Regions from separate parts of the Pseudomonas sp. S07E 245 genome, predicted to be linked through region 1. Evidence: riboswitches for the same ligand, from Rfam matches in the RefSeq annotation. Region 1 holds a riboswitch; each other region holds the start of a gene.

The links. Region 1 has a riboswitch for cobalamin ahead of cobW (cobalamin biosynthesis protein CobW). Riboswitches for the same ligand answer to the same signal wherever they lie in the genome.
Region 2: it holds a riboswitch for cobalamin, as region 1 does, so the genes downstream of both, cobO (cob(I)yrinic acid a,c-diamide adenosyltransferase) here and cobW (cobalamin biosynthesis protein CobW) in region 1, are expected to answer to the same signal.
Region 3: it holds a riboswitch for cobalamin, as region 1 does, so the genes downstream of both, K3F44_RS08235 (ABC transporter substrate-binding protein) here and cobW (cobalamin biosynthesis protein CobW) in region 1, are expected to answer to the same signal.

What each region holds. Positions count from the first base shown of each region.
Region 1 is NZ_CP080625.1:1,310,996-1,318,077, forward strand. Features, by position in the region: gene K3F44_RS05850 (response regulator transcription factor) at 1-16, opposite strand, end outside; gene K3F44_RS05855 (DUF1272 domain-containing protein) at 243-485, opposite strand; gene cobM (precorrin-4 C(11)-methyltransferase) at 547-1,302, opposite strand; gene K3F44_RS05865 (cobalamin biosynthesis protein) at 1,333-1,737, opposite strand; gene K3F44_RS05870 (CbtA family protein) at 1,737-2,426, opposite strand; gene K3F44_RS05875 (CbtB-domain containing protein) at 2,437-2,622, opposite strand; cobalamin riboswitch at 2,721-2,945, opposite strand; cobalamin riboswitch at 3,063-3,260, shown strand; gene cobW (cobalamin biosynthesis protein CobW) at 3,362-4,429, shown strand; gene cobN (cobaltochelatase subunit CobN) at 4,433-7,082, shown strand, end outside.
Region 2 is NZ_CP080625.1:2,951,511-2,958,592, reverse strand. Features, by position in the region: gene K3F44_RS13640 (C40 family peptidase) at 1-233, shown strand, start outside; gene K3F44_RS13635 (C40 family peptidase) at 368-904, shown strand; gene K3F44_RS13630 (sorbosone dehydrogenase family protein) at 1,354-2,673, opposite strand; gene K3F44_RS13625 (hypothetical protein) at 2,755-3,333, opposite strand; cobalamin riboswitch at 3,484-3,637, shown strand; gene cobO (cob(I)yrinic acid a,c-diamide adenosyltransferase) at 3,756-4,367, shown strand; gene K3F44_RS13615 (cobyrinate a,c-diamide synthase) at 4,364-5,659, shown strand; gene bluB (5,6-dimethylbenzimidazole synthase) at 5,656-6,306, shown strand; gene cbiB (adenosylcobinamide-phosphate synthase CbiB) at 6,303-7,082, shown strand, end outside.
Region 3 is NZ_CP080625.1:1,840,794-1,847,875, forward strand. Features, by position in the region: gene K3F44_RS08225 (TonB-dependent siderophore receptor) at 1-702, shown strand, start outside; gene K3F44_RS08230 (DUF1624 domain-containing protein) at 843-2,009, shown strand; cobalamin riboswitch at 2,038-2,240, shown strand; gene K3F44_RS08235 (ABC transporter substrate-binding protein) at 2,367-3,380, shown strand; gene K3F44_RS08240 (iron ABC transporter permease) at 3,377-4,393, shown strand; gene K3F44_RS08245 (ABC transporter ATP-binding protein) at 4,390-5,178, shown strand; gene K3F44_RS08250 (pseudoazurin) at 5,196-5,636, shown strand; gene K3F44_RS08255 (OprD family porin) at 5,633-6,979, shown strand.

The DNA.
Region 1 (7,082 bases):
GCATCACGGTTGTCATTGCTAGCTCCTGTGGTGAAGAGGGTCCGTTGCCTGAATCACACAGGAACGTAGCTGAGGGTTGATCCGCAAACCTCAGGCAGCGCGCAAGATACGTCGATTCTCAGTCCATGATAATGCCGAGTATATGCGTGATGAACAAACCAGGTGATTCTGAGGAAAATTCCTACAAAAAATACGGTAACAATCAGGATGCGGCAGGCCTTCCGGCCTGCCGGCGGTAGGAATCAGGCGCAGGGCGCGTGGTCTTTGATGACGCGCTTAGTTGAGGCGGGGTTGTTGCTCAGTGCGTTACCAACGCGGGTCGGCCGGCTTTGCAGCTGACCAGCGCAGTTCGGGCAGCGTCCGTGCAGACGTTGTTCGGCACAGCTACGGCAATACGTGCATTCGAACGAGCAGATCATTGCATCCGGGCTGTCGCCGGGCAGTTCGACGGCGCAGCATTCACAGTTGGGGCGTAGTTCCAGCATGGGCGTGGCTCCGATAGCAACAAGGTAGGTCGAGTCTGCTCCGCGCTGGCGGCGCTGGCAATCAGCCGTTGCCGGGGCGATACAGGTGAGCATGGCCGGCGCGATACAGGGCTGATTCGGCGAACGGTGTATCCCCAAGTACGTGACCGACCAGGATCAGCGCAGTTCGCCGAAAATCCCGTGTACTGGTGAGTTCGACGATGTCCGCCAGCGTGCCTTTGACCCAGTCCTGATCCGGCCAGGTGGCGCGATGGATGACCGCAACCGGGCAGTCAGCGCCGTAATGCGGCAGCAGCTCTGCGACGATCCGTGGCAGGTGCTTGACGCCGAGGTGGATCGCCAGGGTGCTGCCATGCCGGGCCAGATCGCCGAGTTGCTCGCCGGCGGGCATCGGCGAGCTGTCGCCGTAACGAGTGAGGATCACCGTTTGGGCGATGCCCGGCAGGGTCAGTTCACAACCCAGCAGCGCGGCGCTGGCCGCCGTTGCCGTTACCCCAGGGATGATCTGGTAGTCGATGCCCAACTCGCGCAAGTGACGGATCTGCTCGCCGATGGCGCCATACAGGCTCGGGTCACCGCTGTGCACCCGCGCCACATCGTGGCCTAGCGCATGCGCGCTGTGCATGGCGTCGATGATCTGCTCAAGGTGCAGTTCGGCGCTGTTGATGACAGTTTCGGCGCTGTGGCCCTCGAGCACTGCGGCGGGGACCAGCGAGCCCGCGTAGATGATCACCGGGCACTGCCGGATCAGGCGCTGGCCTTTGACCGTGATCAGTTCCGGATCGCCCGGGCCGGCGCCGATGAAGTAGACCGTCATGGCAAATCCTTGCAAATAAAATGGAGGCGATTATCCAGCACTGGCGAGGGCGAGGGTAGCGCCCGCCAACGTTTGCCGGGTGAGCACCAGCCGCGCGCTGCCGTGAGCACGCGCGGCCAAGGCCAGGGCGGTGCTTTCGGCTACGCCCCAGCAGCCGCTGTGGGCGAAGGCTGTAGCGGAGTGCTGGCTGAGCTGTGGGGCAAAACGCTGCAACTGCTCTGCGGGAAAAAACTGCAGCGCCAGTTGCAGGCGATCGGCCAGTTGATGCAGGCCGGCCTCGCTGACTTTCAGCTCGATACTGGCGATGCCCTGCACTGCATGCAGGGTTAAGCCAAGGCTGGCCAGACTTTGTTGCAGCAGCGCTTCAAGCAGGTCGGCGGGGCAGCCCTTGCGGCAGCCAACGCCGACATACACGGCGGGTAGCGGCTCAGACATCAAGCCTGCCGCGAGCGGCGGAACAACCACGCACTGAGCAAGCCCAGGGCAATCCAGAAGGCGGCATTGGTCAGCCACGAGGCGATCTTGAACTGGGTTGCCAGGGCTTCAGGCGCAAGACTTTCATGCACGCTCGGCTGCGGCGCGCCGATCACGTGTGGCAGCGCCAACAGCAGTACGCCGACTACCTTCAGCAGCCAATGCTGGGCAAACACAATCAGGCCCAGGCCGACCGCAGTTGCGGCCGCAGTGCCGATCCACCAGGTCTGGCGCTGGCCAAGGTCGGCTGCCGCCGTGCCCGGCAGCTCTGCCGGCAAGCCCAGCGTTGGCGCCAGGCAGAACACGGCAAAACCGGCCAGGCCCCACAGCGCTCCGGTGGCGACCCGGTTGGGTTCGCGCAGGCTGTACAGCGCTGCCAGCATCAAGGCAAAGCCGACTGCAACCACCAGGTTGCCGCCGGTGGTGGCCAGCACGCGCTGCCAGCCGTCTTCAGGCGCCCAGGCTTCGGCACTGTGCTCGTGGGCAGCAACGGCGCTGTCGCCATGCTCATGCTGGGCAGCCGGCGCTGGGCTCTCGAAGGTTTCCGCTTCGAGGATCAACGGGCTGATCCAGAAGCTTTGCAGCAGGGTCAGCAGCAGGGCGGCGAGCAGGCCGCTGAACCCTGCAGTACGGGCAATGCGCGTGATCATGCGAGTCTACTCAGTGGCAGGGGAAGGCAGCGCTGTGGCGCGTATCGTGGGCTGCGTTGTGCACCGCCTCGATGTGCGAGAAACCGGCGAAGTACACCAGGCACAGGCCAACCAGGCTGGCGCCGACGGCGATGACCAGGCGTTGACTGAGGCTGACGGGGGTGGCGATGCTGTGTTTGGCACTGGTGATGGGCATGACGCAATCCTCTGCTTGTTATAGGCAGGGGGCAAGCGCACCGGCCCCGGGCATGGATGGCCCAGGGCAATGCGACAGCGCCCGCCCACCGCGGGGTGTTGATATTCGACTACGCAGGCCGGTCTCCGGGCTCACGAGGAGGAGCAGGGCTCCTTGAAAAGCGTCACCTTCCCATGCCCTACAGCCTGGCACAGTGGTCAAGACACTTCGCTCGCTTACCGTTGCGGGGGCAGCACCGGAGTAGTCGGGCTCTCCATTGAGGCCAGCGACGCACCGGTTTCCCGTTTCACCCCATAGGGGGCACCTGAACGCAAGGCGCTAGCAAACCATGCCGCAGCGGCGCGCTGCAAGTGACAAGTTGCACGCCAGCGTGCATTCAGCCGCCTATATATGGCAGATGACAGCCCCTAAAGCCGCTTGCAGCTTGCCGCCGGGGTGCGTAGCCTTGTCTGCTTCGAGGTTCTCCGGCGTGGCCGGAGCTAAGACGGGAACGCGGTCAAGCCGCGGCTGCCCCCGCAACTGTAAGCACTGATCAGGATCGACACAGCCACTGCGCCTTGCGCGGGAAGGCGTCATCCAACCGGCCCGGCGCCGGTGCGGTGCAAGCCAGGAGACCTGCCTCGAGACGATTTCGACTTTAATCCGGGCGGGGTGATCCGGAGGCGAACAAGCCCGGCTGTGACAGCCTGCGGCGCTCGTCCTGCATGCCCGCGCCATTCTGCCAAGGGCACACGCATCCATGAAAACACTGGCCAAACTCCCCGTCACCATCGTCACCGGCTTCCTCGGCTCGGGCAAAACCACGTTGCTGCGGCACATGCTCGACAACGCCCAGGGCAGGCGCATCGCGGTGATCGTCAACGAGTTCGGCGAGCTCGGTATCGACGGCGAAATCCTCAAACAATGCACCATCGGCTGCACCGAAGAAGAAGCCTACGGGCGTGTCTTCGAGCTGGCCAACGGCTGCCTGTGCTGCACCGTGCAGGAAGAGTTCTTCCCGGTCATGCGTGAGCTGGTGGCACGTCGCGGCGATCTGGACCACATCCTGATCGAAACCAGCGGCCTGGCCTTGCCCAAACCGCTGGTGCAAGCCTTCCAGTGGCCAGAAATCCGCAACGCCTGCACGGTCGATGCGGTGATCACCGTGGTCGACAGCCCGGCAGTGGCTGCCGGTACCTTCGCAGCGTTCCCAGACCAGGTCGATGCCCAGCGCAAGCTCGACCCGAACCTTGATCATGAGTCGCCGCTGCACGAACTGTTTGCCGACCAGCTGGCCAGCGCTGACCTGGTGGTGCTGAACAAGGCCGACCTGATCGACGCCGAAGGCCTGGCCAAGGTTCGCGCCGAAGTCTCCGAAGAGCTGCCGCCGGCGGTCAAGGTCATCGAAGCCAGCAGCGGCCGCCTGCCGCTGGATGTGCTGCTGGGCCTGGGTGCCGAATCGGAAGCGCACATTGATGGGCGCCGAACTCATCATGACAGCCACCATGACGACGATGATCATGACGATCACGACCATGATGCCTTCGACTCGATCTCGCTGGATTTGCCAGAGGCCGATGAGCGCTTGCTGCTGGCGGCCCTCAACCAATTGGTAGTGGAGTTTGGCATCCTGCGCGTGAAAGGCTTTGCAGCCATCCCGGGCAAGCCGATGCGTCTGCTGATCCAGGGCGTAGGGACCCGCTTCGACAAGCATTTCGACCGGGCCTGGGGCGCTGACGAGGCGCGCATCACGCGCCTGGTACTGATTGGCCAGGAGCTTGACGCCATTCAGCTCGAAGCCCGTCTGCGTCAGGCTCTGGAAGCCTGATCCATGCACCTGTTGCGCACCCAGCCCGGTGGTTTTGTCCCGGACGACAGTATTGCCGACCTCGGCCAGACTGCCGCCGAACTGGTCATTCTGTGCAGCGGTGACTCGCACCTGGCGCTGCTGGCCGAAACCGCGGAACAGCTGCCTGGCGACTACCCCAGCGTGCGCCTGGCCAATCCCATGCAGGTGCAAAACCATGCCTCGGTCGACCTGTATGTCGACCAGGTGCTGCGCCATGCAAAGTTGATCCTGGTATCACTGCACGGCGGCGTTGGCTACTGGCGCTACGGCATCGAGCAGTTGGTCGAGCTGGCGGCGCGCGGTGTTCAGGTGATCATGGTCCCGGGCGATGATCGGCCTGACCCCGAGCTCACCGGTTTGAGCACGGTCAGCAGCGACCAGGCCGAGCGCCTGTGGCACTACCTGCGCCAGGGCGGCAAGGCCAACGCGCTGAATCTGTTCAACTGCGTGGGCAACCTGTGGTTCCAGCGCGACTATGCCTGGCAGGAGCCGGAAGCGCTGGCCCGTACCGTGGTCTACCACCCAGCCAAGGCCAGTGCGCAGTTGCCGGACTGGTACGCCGACTGGGATCCTGCGCTGCCGGTGGCGCCGCTGCTGTTCTACCGCTCGCACCTGCAGGCGGCCAACACCGCGTTCATCGACGTGTTCTGTCAGCGGCTGCAGATGGCGGGGCTCAACCCGTTGCCGATCGCTGTAGCCAGCCTCAAAGAGCGGGCCTGTCTCGATCAGGTTGAAGCGTGGATGGATGAGGTCCAGGCCGAGGTGGTGATCAACACCACTGGCTTTGCCTTGTCCAGCCCCGAGCGCCCCAACGCGCGGCCGCTGCGCCGGGATGTACCGGTGTTGCAGGCGATCTGCGCGCAGGACAATCAATTGGGCTGGGAAACCAGCGAGCAGGGCCTCGGCGGCCGCGATCTGGCCATGCACATCGTGTTGCCGGAGCTGGACGGGCGAATCATCACCCGGCCGGTCAGCTTCAAGGACCTGGCCTGGCGCAGTGAACGCAGCCAGGCGGATGTGGTGTGCTATCGCGCCCACCCGGAACGCATGGACTTCGTCGCCGAGCTGGGCCGTCGCTGGGTCGCGCTGGCGCGCTTGCCGAATGGGCAAAAGCGTGTCGCGCTGATCCTCGCCAACTATCCGACCCGCGATGGCCGGATTGGTAACGGTGTCGGCCTGGACACGCCGGGGGCGGCCTTGAACATCCTTGAGGCGATGCGCGCTGCGGGTTATCCGCTGGACGAGCTGCCGGCCACCGGCACCGCGCTGATCCAGCACTTGCTCGGTGGCGTGACCAACGACCTCGACAACCTCGATCAGCGCCCATGCGCGCAGAGCCTGAGCCTGGCCGACTACCAGGCCGCGTTCGCTCAGCTGCCGGCAGAAAACCAGGCGGCCGTGCTCGCCCGCTGGGGCGCCCCTGAAACAGACCCGATGTGCCGCAGCGGCCGCTTGATGGTAGCGGGCCTGCGCTTTGGGCAGACCTTCGTCGGTATCCAACCGGCGCGCGGTTATCAGGTTGACCACAGTGCGGTGTACCACGACCCGGATCTGGTTCCGCCGCATGGCTACCTGGCCTTTCACTTCTGGCTGCGCCACGCTTATGCAGCGGACGCCGTCATTCATGTCGGCAAGCATGGCAACCTCGAGTGGTTGCCAGGCAAGGGCGTCGGTCTGTCGGCGCAGTGCTGGCCCGACGCGCTGCTGGGGCCGATGCCGAACATCTACCCGTTTATCGTCAACGATCCGGGCGAGGGCGCCCAGGCCAAACGCCGCACCCAGGCGGTGATCATCGACCACCTGATGCCGCCGCTGACCCGCGCCGAGAGTTACGGCCCGCTGCGCGACCTCGAACAGCTGGCCGACGAATACTACGAAGCCCAGCTGCTTGATCCGCGCCGTGCGCAGGAGCTGCAGCGCGACATTCTGGCGCTGGTCAAGGCCAACCATATCGACCGAGAGCTGCAGCTTGAAGGTCAGCTGGATGATGCTGCAGTGTGGCTGCCGCGCCTGGATACCTACTTGTGCGACTTGAAAGAGTCGCAGATTCGCGATGGTTTGCACGTGTTCGGCCAATCGCCGCAAGGCCGCCTGCGCAGCGATACGCTGCTGGCGTTGCTGCGGGTCGAGCGCGGTGACGGCAAAGGCGGCAACGCCAGCCTGATTCGTGCTCTGGGCAAAGCCTTCGAGCTCGGTTTCGATCCGCTCGACTGCGACCTCGGTCAGCCTTGGCAAGGGCCACGGCCGGCCATGTTGCAGGCACTGGCCGACGCGGCCTGGCGCACCCACGGTGATACGCGCGAGCGCCTTGAACAACTGGCGTTGACGTTGATTGAACAAGCGCTGGCCGGCAACCTGAAGCTGCCCACCGAAGAACAATGGCAGGGCGTGGCACAGGTACTTGAAGAGCTGCTCTCGGTTGTCGCGCCAAACCTCGACAGCTGTGGCGGCGCCGAGCTCGAGGGCCTGCTCGCGGCACTGGCTGGGCGCTTCGTCGCGGCAGGCCCCAGTGGCGCACCGAGCCGCGGCCGGCTTGATGTGCTGCCGACTGGGCGCAATTTCTACACCGTCGATGTGCGCAACTTACCCACTACCACTGCGTGGCGACTGGGCTTCGCCTCGGCCAACCTGA
Region 2 (7,082 bases), 1.6 Mb from region 1:
AAGTAGCCCGCAACAAGCTCAAGCCAGGCGACCTGCTGTTCTTCAGCACTAACGGCCGCGGTCGCGTAAGCCATGCCGGCATCTACCTGGGTGACAATCAGTTCATCCACTCGAGCAGCCGTCGCAGCGGTGGTGTGCGTATCGATAATCTCCAGGATCGTTACTGGAGCAAGACCTTCATCGAGGCCAAGCGCGCCCTGGCCATGGCGCCAACGATGATCTCGCGTAACTGATAGCCAGTTGCTATATTCGCACGGCGGCGATGCTTAAAAAGCTCGCCGCCGTGCGCATTTACAGAAAGCGTCTAATCTAATTTCTCAACTCTTTTCGACTGCGGTCGATCGGCCTCTTACAGGAAGTTTCAGCCATGGTGACAGTGGCGCGCTTCGCATTTCTTTCGCTGGTGGCGATGCTCGCTGCCTGCTCCAGCCGTGCTCCGGCACCGGCACCTGTGGTTCAGCCACAAATCACCTTCAATCAACAACCCAGCTCTTCGCCGGTTGCGGCGGATGTGTTGTTCCGGGCTATCGGGTTGGTTGGCACGCCTTATCGCTGGGGCGGCAATACGCCGGATTCGGGGTTTGATTGCAGTGGGCTGATTGGCTATGTGTACCGGGATGCTGCTGGTATCAGCTTGCCGCGGTCGACTCGCGAGATGATTGTGATGCGGGCGCCTAGCATTGATGTCAATTCGCTGCAGTCGGGGGATTTGGTGTTCTTTGCTACCGGGGGCGGCTCGCAGGTTAGCCATGCCGGGATCTATGTCGGGGAAGGGCGCTTTGTGCATGCGCCGCGTACTGGCGGGACTGTGCGGTTGGATTACCTGAGTAATAGCTATTGGGCCAAAGCGTATTTGCAGGCCAAGCGAGTATTGCCGGCTGGGCATTTGGCGCAGAATCCCTGAATTAGCGACCTACGCGGTCCCTGTGGGAGCGGCCGTTAGCCGCGAAGGGCTGCGTAGCGGCCCCGGTGATCTCTGGTCGTTCACTGGTGCTGCGTGCTTATCCATTCTCTGTGGTGGCCTTGCGGGCCCCTTTCGCCCTTACGGCGAGTCACTTTTTTGGCAAACGCCCCAAAAAAGTAACCAAAAAAATGCTGGGCTCCACATCCGGCCCCTTCGCTGCGCTGCGGGGTTCCCTCGCTCCGGTCTTGCTCCCGGGAGGGCCGCGCTGTACGGGCCATCCTGGCCCGCAGCGCTTGCCGGCCATCCATGGCCGGCACCTCCCTTCGCAAGACCTGCGCTCGGCCTCCTGAGTCGCCGGTGGATCAAGATCAAAAGCAGATCAAGAGCACGCCTCGCTTCGCTGGCGCAGATCAAGAGCGAAAGTCAAAAGCCGGGGCTGCTCAGCGCTCTCATTGCTTTGCTGCGCTCACACGCCAAATCACATTGCCCACATCATCCGCTACCAGCACGCCCTCGCGCTGATCGCTGACCACGCCAACCGGTCGGCCCATTGCCTCACCTTGTTCACTCAAGAAACCGCTCAGTAGGTCCAGCGCCTGGCCTGCTGGCTTGCCGTCCGCATCGAACGGCACAAAGATCACTTTGTAACCACTGTGTGGCTTGCGGTTCCACGAGCCGTGTTGACCAATCAGCGCGCCACGGCCAAACGGTGCGGGCAACAAACCTGGCTCGATAAACGCCAGGCCAAGCGAAGCGGTATGTGGCCCCACGGCGTAATCCGGTACCAGCGCCTGGGCGACTTTGGCTGGGTCTTGTGGTTGTACCCGCACGTCCACGTGCTGCCCGTAGTAGCTGTACGGCCAGCCGTAGAAACCGCCATCCTTGACCGAGGTGATGTAGTCCGGGACCAGGTCGCTGCCGATCTCGTCGCGCTCATTGACCGCCGTCCATAGCGCCCCCGATTGCGGCTGCCAGGCCAATCCATTCGGGTTGCGCAGCCCGGAGGCGAAGATGCGGTGGCTGCCGGTTGCGCGGTCCACTTCCCAGATCGCCGCGCGGCCTTGCTCTTGCTGCATGCCGTTCTCTGCCACGTTGCTGTTGGAGCCTACCGTGACGTACAGCTTGCGCCCGTCGGGGCTGGCGATCACGTTCTTGGTCCAGTGGTGATTGAGGGTGCCACCCGGCAGGTCGGTGACCTTCTGCCCGCGGCCGTCGATCTGCAACGCATCGGTCACGTAATCGAAGCGCAGCAGCTTGTCGGTGTCGGCGATGTACAGGTCCTTGCCTACCAGCACCATGCCGAAGGGCGAGTTGAGCCCTTCGATAAAGCGGCTGCGGGTTTCGGCGACGCCGTCATGGTCGCGGTCGCGCAGCAGGGTGATGCGGTTGGCGGTGGGGACGCCGGCACCGGCCTTGGACATGGCTCGTTTCATGAACCAGCCGCGCAGGCCTTTGCCGTCGTCCGGCTTGGCCGGTGCGTTGGTTTCGGCGACCAGCACGTCGCCATTGGGCAGCACATACAGCCAGCGCGGATGGTCGAGATGGTCGGCAAATAGCGCAACCTGAGTGCCGGCCGCTGCAACTGGTTTGCCACCCTGCGGCCAGCCGACCGCCGGCGCGACGTTGACGGTTGGCAACAGGGTTTTGTTTGGCGCCGGTAACTGCGGTGTGGGGCCGATGCCATCGTTGACTCTGAGGCTGGCGGTCTCGCCGCAGCCGCCGAGGCCTGCGAGCAAGGCGAGCACAACGGCACTGCGCATTCTGTCCATGGGCGGGCTCTCGACAAGGGCTATGGCATACAGAACCATAGGCGCCGGACGAGGTTCAACCGGGCGCGGCGCAGGGCTGCTTCACGCTTGCTTGAACAGCAATGCAACACCTGGGAAATACTGGCCGTGCTCGTTGTGCAGCTTGCGATAGGCGTACGGGAAGTACCAGGCCACGGCGCAGGTGGTGTGCTTTTGCAGGTCATCGACCAGATCCTGGAGTTCTTCCGGGCTGGCGTGCTGGCCGGCTTTCCACGGGCTGACGAACAGCGCCCCGGCTTTGAGCTGGCTGGCATAGGCAATCGGCTTGGCGGCGCTGGTGGTTTCTTGCAGGGCGGCGGTCAGGTCGAGCCGGGCGATGCGCGGCCAGCGCTGGCTGGCGTGCAGGTGGATCGACTCCTCGGCGGTGCTGATGGCCAGGTCACAACGGCCTTCGCGCTCGCTTTCTTCGCGTTGCTTGCTGCTGGCAAACTGGGTCAGGGCGACCAGCTCGGCTTGCCAGGCAGCCGCAGCCAGCAGGCCGACGTTGGCCGCTGCGCCATGCCAGTAAGGCGCGTCGCTGGCATGGTTGAGTTCGGCGAAGCGATCGATGCAGTCGACCCAGCGCTCCAGGGCAGGACGCAAAAACTCCAGGCGCGGGTTGTTGATGATCAGACCTTGCATGCTGCGCACTCCTTATTGTGATTATCGCGGTCAGCTACAGTGATGGCGATATGATATCAATGCTAGCAGTCTGCGCTGTACTGTCGAATCGGCCATTGATCCAGGCCAAACCGGCCTTGTTTCATTGACGCTCCCGGTGCAACCCTCTAACCTTCGCGGCGTGTTTCAGGTGCCCTGCGGACTGCGGTCTGGCGGGGTGAAACTGGGAAGCCGGTACCAGTCCGGCGCTGCCCCCGCAACGGTAGGTGAGCCGCGTACGTAGCGCTCACGAGCCCGGAGACCGGCCTGTTACTGCCAACGGCATCACGGAGGGTGATGCACAGTTCACTGTGGTTTGCGCCACGGCGCCTGCGCGTTCTCCGTTTGCCTGCCTTTCGATCTGTCGCCGCCCGGTGCGCGCGCAGGCACTTGCGGAGAACCTTATGAGCGACAACCCCGAACGCGACGAACGCCACCTGGCGCGCATGCAGCGCAAAAAGGCGATCATCGACGAGCGCATCGCCAACTCTCCCAATCAATGCGGCCTGCTGCTGGTGCTGACCGGTAATGGCAAGGGCAAAAGCAGCTCGGCTTTCGGCATGCTCGCCCGCGCGCTGGGCCATGACATGCAGTGCGGTGTGGTGCAGTTCATCAAGGGTCGCAACAGCACCGGCGAAGAGCTGTTCTTCCGCCGTTTCCCCGAGCAGGTGCGCTACCACGTGATGGGCGAGGGCTTTACCTGGGAAACCCAGGACCGCCAGCGCGACATCGCCGCGGCAGAAGCCGCCTGGGCGGTATCGCGGCAAATGCTGCAGGACCCGTCGATTCATTTCGTTGTGCTGGATGAGCTGAACATCGCCCTCAAGCATGGTTATCTCGACCTGGACCAGGTGCTCACTGACATTCAGGCTCGTCCGCCAATGCAGCACGTGATCGTCACCGGCCGCGGCGCCAAACCGGAAATGGTCGAACTGGCCGACACCGTCACCGAGATGGGCATGCTCAAGCACGCCTTCCAGGCCGGTATCCGCGCGCAGAAGGGCGTGGAACTATGAGTGACCCGCGCCAGTGCCCGGCGGTGCTGATCGCAGCGCCCGCTTCCGGGCAGGGCAAGACCACCGTGACCGCAGCCCTGGCGCGCCTGCACCGCAACCTCGGGCGCAAGGTGCGGGTGTTCAAGTGCGGTCCGGACTTTCTCGACCCAATGATTCTGGAGCGGGCCAGCGGCGCGCCGGTGTACCAGCTCGATCTGTGGATGATCGGCGCGCAAGAGAGCCGGCGACTGCTCTGGGAAGCTGCCGCCGAGGCCGACCTGATCCTCATCGAAGGGGTCATGGGCTTGTTCGATGGCACTCCGTCCAGCGCTGATCTGGCGCGCCATTTCGGCGTGCCGGTACTGGCGGTGATCGACGGTACCGCCATGGCCCAGACCTTTGGTGCGCTGGCCCTGGGCCTGGCACGCTACCAGGCCGATCTGCCGTTCGCCGGGGTGCTGGCCAACCGGGTTGGCAGCCTGCGCCACGCGCAACTACTTGAAGGCAGCCTGACCGAAGGCCTGCGCTGGTACGGCGGGCTGTCGCGCGAGCGCGGCATCGAGCTGCCCAGTCGCCACCTGGGCCTGGTGCAAGCCAGCGAACTGAACGACCTTGACCAGCGCCTCGACGCCGCCGCCGAGGCCCTGGCTGGCAGCTGCGATGCCGCGTTGCCGCCAGCGGTGAGCTTCGATGGCCCCGCTTTGCCAGCACCGTTGCCCTCGCTGGCTGGGGTGCGCATTGGCGTAGCGCACGACGAAGCGTTTGCCTTCATCTATGGCGCCAACCTCGACCTGCTGCGGGCCATGGGCGCGCAGCTGGAATTTTTCTCGCCGCTGCACGACAGCGAGCTGCCGCAGGTCGACAGCCTCTATCTGCCAGGCGGCTACCCCGAATTGCACCACCATGCGCTGGCCGCCAATACGCCGATGCTGGACGCGATTCGCGCTCATCACAGTGCAGGCAAGCCGCTTTTGGCCGAGTGCGGCGGCATGCTCTACCTGCTTGAAAACCTGACCGATGTTGCCGGTGAGCGCGCCGCGCTGGTTGGTTTGTTGACTGGCGAGGCGGTGATGCAGAAGCGCCTGGCAGCACTGGCCCTGCAAGCGGTGGAACTGCCCGAAGGCACTCTGCGCGGGCACACCTATCACCACTCGCTGACCACCAGCGAGCTGGAGCCAATCGCCCGTGGCCTCAGCCCCAACGGCGGCCGCGGCAACGAGGCGGTGTACCGCCTGGGCCGGCTGACGGCCTCATACGTGCACTTCTATTTCCCCTCTGACCCCCACGCGGCGGCGGCGCTGTTGCGACCATGAGCGAGCATGCCTTCTCCGATGCCGAACGCGCTGCGGTGTACCGAGCGATCGGCGAGCGCCGCGACATGCGCCACTTTGCCGGTGGCGAAGTAGCGCCGCAGGTGCTCACACGCCTGCTGGTGGCCGCGCATCAGGCCCCCAGTGTTGGCTTGATGCAACCGTGGCGGTTCATCCGCATCAGCCAGCGCGACTTGCGCGGACGCATCCAGACCCTGGTCGAGCAGGAGCGGGTGCGCACCGCCGAAGCCCTTGGCGAGCGCTCCGACGAATTCATGCAGCTCAAGGTCGAAGGCATCAACGACTGCGCCGAGCTCTGGGTGGCAGCGCTGATGGACAAGCGCGAAGCGCACATTTTCGGCCGCCGCACCTTGCCGGAAATGGACCTGGCCTCGCTCGCCTGCGCAATCCAGAACCTCTGGCTGGCCGCGCGCGCCGAAGGCCTGGGCATGGGCTGGGTATCGTTGTTCGACCCGCAGGCACTGGCCGAGCTGCTGGCCATGCCAGCCGATGCCAAGCCGGTGGCGGTGCTCTGCCTGGGCCCGGTCGAGGCGTTTTACCCAGCACCGATGCTGGCCCTGGAAAACTGGGCCGAACAACAGCCACTGAGCGCCATGCTCTACGAAAACCAATGGGGAGAACGCGCATGAGCGTGGCCTTGCTGACCGTCGCCGGTGTTGCCCTCGACGCGCTGCTGGGTGAGCCGAAACGGCGCCACCCGCTGGTTGCTTTCGGCAATTTTGCCGCACGCCTGGAGCAGCGCCTGAATGCGGGTGGTCGCGGCTGGCGCAGCCATGGCGTCAGCGCCTGGTTTCTGGCCGTGGTGCCGTTGACCTTGCTGGCACTGTTGCTGTCCTGGCTGCCGCTGATCGGCTGGCTGGTCGATGTGCTGGCGCTGTACTGTGCGTTGGGGCTGCGTAGCCTCGGTGAGCACGTAATGCCGGTGGCTGACGCACTGCGCCGCGGTGATCTGGCCGAAGCCCGGCGTCGGGTCGGCTACCTGGTCAGCCGCGAGACCGCTGAACTGGACGAAACTGCCGTCGCCCGCGCTGCCAGCGAATCAGTCCTGGAGAACGGCAGCGATGCAGTGTTTGCTGCTTTGTTCTGGTTCATCATCGCCGGTGCGCCCGGGGTGGTGCTGTACCGGCTGAGCAATACGCTCGATGCCATGTGGGGCTATCGCAACGAACGCTTCGAGCGCTTCGGCTGGGCGGCGGCGCGTATCGACGACGTCCTCAACTACATTCCTGCAAGGCTGGTCGCCCTGACTTACGCGCTGCTCGGCAAGACCCGCCTGGCGCTGACCTGCTGGCGGCGTCAGGCGCCACTGTGGGACAGCCCCAACGCAGGCCCGGTGATGGCCAGCGGTGCCGGTGCGCTCGGCGTCGAGCTGGGTGGGCCTGCGGTTTATCACGGCGAGCTGCAC
Region 3 (7,082 bases), 530 kb from region 1:
TATGCGCTGACGCCGGACCTGTCGCTGTACGGCCAGTACTCGACCAGTGAAGACGGTGTGGAAAACCTGGTCAGCCTCAGCTCGGCACAGATGAACTTCGACCTGACCGAAGCGCGCCAGACCGAACTTGGCGTCAAGCAGCGCTTTCTTGATGGCCGTGGCGAGTGGACCTTGGCCGCTTATCACATCGTCAAGAAAAAGCTGCTGGTCGACGACCCTGTCAGCCATCAACCGCAACAGGCCGGCCAGCAGACCTCCGATGGCCTGGAAGCGACCCTCGAATTGGCCCTGGCCAACCAGTGGCAGCTGTCGGCCAACGCCGCCCTGCTACGGGCCAAGTACGACGACTTCAATGAAAGCGTGGCAGGCGTTGCCACCGACCGCAGCGGCAAACGCCCGGCCAATGTGCCGCGACGCAGTGCCAACCTGTGGCTGAGCAAAGGCTTTGGCCAGAACGTCGACGCCGGCGTCGGTCTGCGTTATGTCGACACACGTTACGCCGACACCGGCAATAGCCAGAGCATCCCCAGCTACACCGTGGTCGATGCCAACCTGGGCTGGCAAGTGCTGCCTGATGTGCGCCTGGGCCTGCAGTTGAACAACCTGTTAAACCGCAACTACGTGACGGCCGCCTACAGCGGCGAGCAGTGGCTGCTGGGCGCACCACGCTCGTATTTCGCCACGCTGGACTACAGCTTCTAAACCCGATTTACCCTGGCTGGCCGCGCAGCAACGGGCTAGCCAGGGCCTTCATGGGCACTACGCTCGCCGACAAAAGACTTTCAACAGGAAAACCAATAGTTATAAGATAACGTTACACAAAACTTCACCAGCGAAATTTCATGACAAGCGCTCTGACCTCCCCCACCCTCGTCAGCCAACGCCTGCAGAGCATCGATGCCCTGCGCGGGCTGGTCATTCTGTTCATGCTGCTCGATCACGTACGCGAGACCTTCTTCATGCATCATCAGGTGGTTGACCCGATGACCATCGAAAGCACCGAACCTTCGCTGTTTTTCAGCCGCACCCTGGCGCATCTGTGCGCCCCGGTGTTCGTCCTGCTGACCGGTCTTTCGGCCTGGCTGTATGGCGAGAAGTATCAAGGCCGCGGCGCCACCTCGGCGTTCCTGTTCAAGCGCGGGCTGTTTCTGGTGGTGCTGGAATTCACCCTGGTCAACTTCGCCTGGACCTTCCAGTTGCCCCCGACGGTGATCTACATGCAGGTGATCTGGGCGATCGGCGTGAGCATGATCGCGCTGTCACTGCTGGTCTGGCTGCCACGCCCGGCGCTGATCGCGCTCAGTGCGCTGATCATCGCCGGGCATAACCTGCTCGACGGCGTGCACTTTGCGCCCGGCTCGGTCATGCATGTGCCGTGGGCGATCCTGCATGACCGCGGCTGGCTGGAAGTGTCCGACAGCCTGCGCATGCGCACTTCCTACCCAGTGCTGCCGTGGATTGGCGTGATTGCCCTTGGCTACGCCCTCGGCCCCTGGTTCGCCCGCAGCAGCGTCGCCAGCGTGCGTCAACGGCGCTTGCTGCTGGCGGGTGTAGCGGCCCTGCTCGGCTTCGTCGGCCTGCGCCTGCTCAATGGCTACGGCGAAGCGCCGTGGAGCAGCTACCCGAGCCTGATGCAGACCGTGATGAGCTTTTGCAACATCACCAAGTACCCACCGTCGCTGCTGTTCCTGGCGCTGACGCTGGGCGCCGGGCTGCTGTTGCTGCGCGGTTTCGAACGCGCCGGCCAGGCGCGCTGGATCAGTGTGTTGGCAGTGTTCGGCGCGGCGCCGATGTTTTTCTACCTGCTGCACCTGTATGTGCTCAAGCTGCTGTACCTGGCCTGTGTCGCGCTGTTCGGGTTCAATCAGGGTGGTTATTTCGGCTTCGACAGCATCGGCTTCATCTGGCTGACTGCCGGCTTGCTGGCGGCGGCGTTGTACCTGCCGGTGCGCCAGTTTGCCCAACTCAAGGCACGCCGCCGCGACATCAGCTGGCTCAAGTATCTCTGAAAAGCGTTTTCCCCCGGCGGCGTGATGGTCTACCATGCCGCCCGCCGGTTTCCATCACGGAACTAACAGGGAATCCCAGGCCTGCCCTTGAATGCAGGCGAAACGGAACTGCCCCCGCAACTGTAAGTGCCGAGCCTGCTCCATTGATGCCACTGGGTTGCTGACCCGGGAAGGCTGGAGCCAGGCCATGACGCACCAGTCAGGAGACCTGCCGGCAAACATTTACCAACCGGCGGGGTGTCCGGGCTGGCCATCTCCACCCTTCCCAGGGTGCTGCCTATTGCCGTGCGCAATGGGCAAGGCGATGCCTGTCCGTGGGTTCATTCCCCGCATTGTTCGATAGGAGATCGCCCACCCATGCTGCCCCGTTTCGTGACCCTGCTGGCAGGCCTGAGCCTGTCTGGCTTGGCCCAGGCCGCCGCCACCCACTATCCGCTGACCATCGACAACTGCGGCGCGGTGCAGACCTTTGCCCAGGCGCCGCAGCGCGCAGTGACCATCGGCCAGGCCGGTACCGAAATGCTCTATGCACTGGGCCTGGGCGACAAGCTGGTGGGCACCTCGCTGTGGTTCAACAACGTGCTGCCCGAGTTCAAGGCGCAGAACGACAAGGTCGAGCGCCTCGCTGACAACGACCCAAGCTTTGAAGCAGTGGTCGGCAAGCGCCCGCAACTGGTAGCTGCGCAGTTCGAATGGATGATCGGCGCACAGGGTGTGGTCGGCACCCGTGAGCAGTTCAACGAGCTGAACGTGCCGACCTATGTGCTGCCGTCCGATTGCGAAGGCAAGGACAACCTGGTCGGTGCCGACGGCACCCGGCTGCAGCCGTTCCAGATCGCCAGCATCTACAAAAGCGTCAGCCAACTGGCCGAGATCTTCGACGTGCAGGCGCGTGGCGAAGCGCTCAACAACGAGCTCAAGCAGAGCCTGGACAATGCCCGCAAACAACTGGCCGGCCACGACCTGTCGCAGACCTCCGCCCTGTTCTGGTTCTCCAGTGCCGACCTCGACATCGACCCCTATGTCGCCGGCCGCCAGGGCGTGGCCGACTTCATGCTGCAGACCCTGGGGGTGCGCAACGTGGTCGAGTCCAGCGAAGAGTGGCCAACCGTTGGCTGGGAAACCCTGGCCAAGGCCAACCCGACCTGGCTGATCATCGCCCGCATGGACCGCCGCCGCTTCCCTGCCGATGACTACCAGAAGAAGCTCGAATTCCTCCGTAGTGACCCCGTCACCAAACACATGGACGCCGTTCGCGAGGGCCGCATCATCGTCCTCGATGCCGACGCGATGCAGGCCGGTATTCGCCTGTTCCGTGGCCTGGAGACGCTGTCCAACGCGTTTGCTTCGGGGAAAGCCGAGCAACCATGATGCGTCTGCTGCCCTACTGCGCCGCTGCCCTGCTCGCCTTGCTGGGGGCGATGCTTGCCGGTATCGCCATTGGTGAAACGCCAGTCGCGCCCAGCGTGGTCGTGCAGGTCCTGGCCAACCACCTGTGGGACGCCGGTTACCCAGTCGACCCGATCGACGCGGGCATCGTCTGGAACTATCGCCTGACCCGCACCCTGGTGGCTGCCGCATGCGGCGCCGGGCTGGCGACCTGCGGGGTGATCCTGCAGGCGCTGCTGCGCAATCCGCTGGCCGAGCCGTATCTGCTTGGGTTGTCGGCGGGCGCCTCGACGGGTGCGGTCGCGGTAGCCCTGCTCGGGCTTGGTGGCGCTGCGCTGTCGATGTCGGGCGGCGCGTTCATTGGTGCACTGGCAGCGTTCGGCCTGGTCCTGTTGCTGTCGCGGGCCAGCGGTGCTGGCGGCGGCAATGCCCAGGTGATTCTGGCCGGGATCGCTGGCTCGCAGTTGTTCAGCGCGCTTACGGCATTCTTGATCACCAAGTCGGCGACTGCCGAACAGGCGCGCGGCATTCTGTTCTGGCTGCTGGGTAACCTCAGCGGCGTGCGTTGGCCGTCGGTGTGGCTGGCGGTGCCGGTGGCGCTGCTGGGTTTGGCGGTATGCCTGTGGCATCGGCGCACCCTCGACGCCTTTACCTTCGGCGCCGACTCGGCGGCCTCGCTGGGTATTCCGGTGCGCCGCAGCCAACTGCTGCTGATCAGCTGCGCGGCGCTGGTTACGGCAGTGATGGTATCGATTGTCGGCGCCATCGGTTTTGTCGGCCTGGTCATTCCACACGCACTGCGCCTGCTGCTCGGCACCGGGCACAGCCGCCTGCTGCCGGCCAGTGCCCTGGGAGGTGCGCTGTTCCTGATCAGCGCCGATATCCTCTCGCGGACCTTGATTCCTGGGCAGGTGATTCCGGTCGGCGTGGTCACTGCGCTGATTGGCGCGCCGCTGTTCGCCTTGATTCTGGTAAGCCGCCGGGGGCGCGCATGACCAACCTCAACAGCGTGAGTCTCGCGCCGCTCAGTTGCCGAGGCCTTGGCCTGCGTCTGGGTGGCAACGATGTGCTCGAAGCGGTCGAGCTTGAGGTGATCGCCGGGGAAACCCTCGGCGTGGTTGGCCCAAATGGCTCCGGCAAATCGACCCTGCTCAAACTGCTTGCCGGCCTGCTCAAACCGAGTAGCGGCGAAGTGCAACTGCTCGGCCAGCCACTGGCGCGCATGCCCCGGCGGCAGATCGCCCAGGCTTTGGCTCTGGTCGAGCAGCAAGCCGACACCAGCGATGCCATCAGCGTGTATGACGCCGTGGCCCTGGGCCGCACACCATGGCTATCGGCGCTGGCGCCGTACTCCCCCGAGGATCGGCGCATCGTCGAGCAGGCCCTTACCGATCTTGACGCCCTGCACTTGCGCCAGCGTCTCTGGCACAGCCTGTCCGGCGGCGAGCGGCAGCGCGTGCACATCGCCCGAGCGCTGGCCCAGCGGCCAGGCGTATTGCTGCTCGATGAGCCAACCAACCACCTCGATATCCAGCACCAACTGAGCCTGCTGCAACAGGTCCAGGCACTGCCGGTGACGACCTTGGTGGCTTTACATGATTTGAACCAGGCGTTGACCTGCGACCGCCTCGCGGTGCTCGACCAAGGCCGCTTGGTAGCACTCGGCAAGCCGCATGACGTGCTGACCCCAGAGCGCCTGCTGCTGACCTTCGGCGTGCACGCTCACTACCTGACCGATCCTTATGACGGCGCCCGCATACTGCGTTTTCGCGCCCCTTGAACACGGATGTTCCCACTATGTTTTCGCGCCCTCTCGCCTTGCTGCTGTGCAGCGCCCTACTCGCCCCGCCGGCTCACGCCGAAATCCATGAAGTAAAGATGCTCAACCGCGGCAGCGACGGCGCCATGGTCTATGAACCGGACCACCTGCACATCGCTCCCGGCGACAGCGTGCGCTTTGTGCCGAGCATGAGCGGGCACAATGCCGCGACCCTGGCCGAGCTGCTGCCAGCCGGCGCCGAAGCCTTCAAGAGCAAGCTCAATCAGCCCCACGAGCAGCAGTTCAGCGTACCGGGGTTGTATGCAATTCAGTGCATTCCGCACTTGGCGATGGGCATGGTCATGTTGATCCAGGTTGGCGAACCGGCGGTCGATATGCCGGCCCTGCCGGCGACCTTGCCAGCCCGGGCCAAGGCCCGTCTGCAAGTACAGCTGGAGAAACTGGGAACAGGTCAGTGAGCCATTTCAAGCGCGCTGCTGCTCTGCTCCCGCTGATCACTGTCGCCCCTCTGGCAGCCGCCGAGTCTGCCCAGGCAAAGGCCAATGGGCTGATTGAAGACAGCAGCTGGAGCCTGCTCAACCGCAGCGTATTCGACCAGCGCGATTATCGTCACGGCGCCAGCAACAGCGGCGCGCGCAACGCCTACAAACCGCGTAGCGAGCGTAGCGGCAAAGCCGAAGAGTGGGGCTATGGCCTGATGGGTACGTTGCAGTCAGGGTTCACCCAGGGCCTGATCGGGGTTGGCGTCGATGCCCATGCTTACCTCGGCGTGCAACTCGACAGCGGCGGCGGCCGCGCAGGCAAGGCGCGCTTGCTCAGCGTGGACAATCAAGGCCACCCGAAAACCGAGTACAGCCGCGCTGGCGCCGCACTTAAACTGCGAATGGCCGACACGGTGCTGAGCTACGGTGAACAACGGGTAAAAACGCCGGTATTCAACGCCTCCGATAGCCGCCTGCTGCCAGAGACTGCAACCGGCTGGTTGCTGACCAGCAACGAAGTTGACATCTTGAAACTGGTTGCCGGGCACTTCACCGAGAGCGCCGACCGTAACGCCAGCAGCCACAACCTAGGCCTGGTGGTGAACTACTCGAATGCCCTCAAGGGCGACAGCTTCGACCTCGCCGGCATGGTCTGGAACCCGAGCGACTCCGTCAGCGCCAGCCTGTACACCTCGCGCTATGAAGACACCTGGAACCAGCACTACTTGGGCAGCACCCTCAGCCACGCGCTGAGCGACCAACGCAGCGTCAGCCTCGACCTCAACCTGTACCGCACCCGCGACACCGGCAAGGCCTTGTCCGGGCAGATCGACAACACCACCTGGAGCCTGGTCTCGCGCTACAACCACGGGCCACACGGTTTCAGTCTCGGCTGGCAGCAAGTGCACGGCGACACCCCGTTCGACTACGTCAGCCGCGGCGCCATTTTCATCAGCAACGCGGTGCAGCTGTCCGACTTCAACGCCCCCAACGAGAAGTCCTGGCAGGCGCGCTACGACCTGAACATGGGCGCCTACGGCGTGCCTGGGTTGAACCTGACGGCGCTGTATGTACGCGGTTTCGACATCGACGGCAGTCGTGTCGATCCACGCGGCGGTTATGCCTATCTCGGTTATGGCCGCAGCGGCAAACATTGGGAACGCGACTTTGAAGCGCGCTATGTAGTACAAAGCGGCAAGGCCAAAGGCACGGTGTTCTCTCTGCGGCATGACGTGCATCGTGGGAACACGGCGCAAGCTGAGCTGGATGCGGATCAGATTCGGGTAGCGGTGGAGTATCCGCTTACGGGTGGGTTTTGAGGCAGGCAGAGCATAGCTGACCAGAACGAGAAACTCTGACTGCGTCTTCGCTTATCTACCTCAGTCGGTTCGCCAAACGGTCCCGGCAACCTGCCGACGGCGA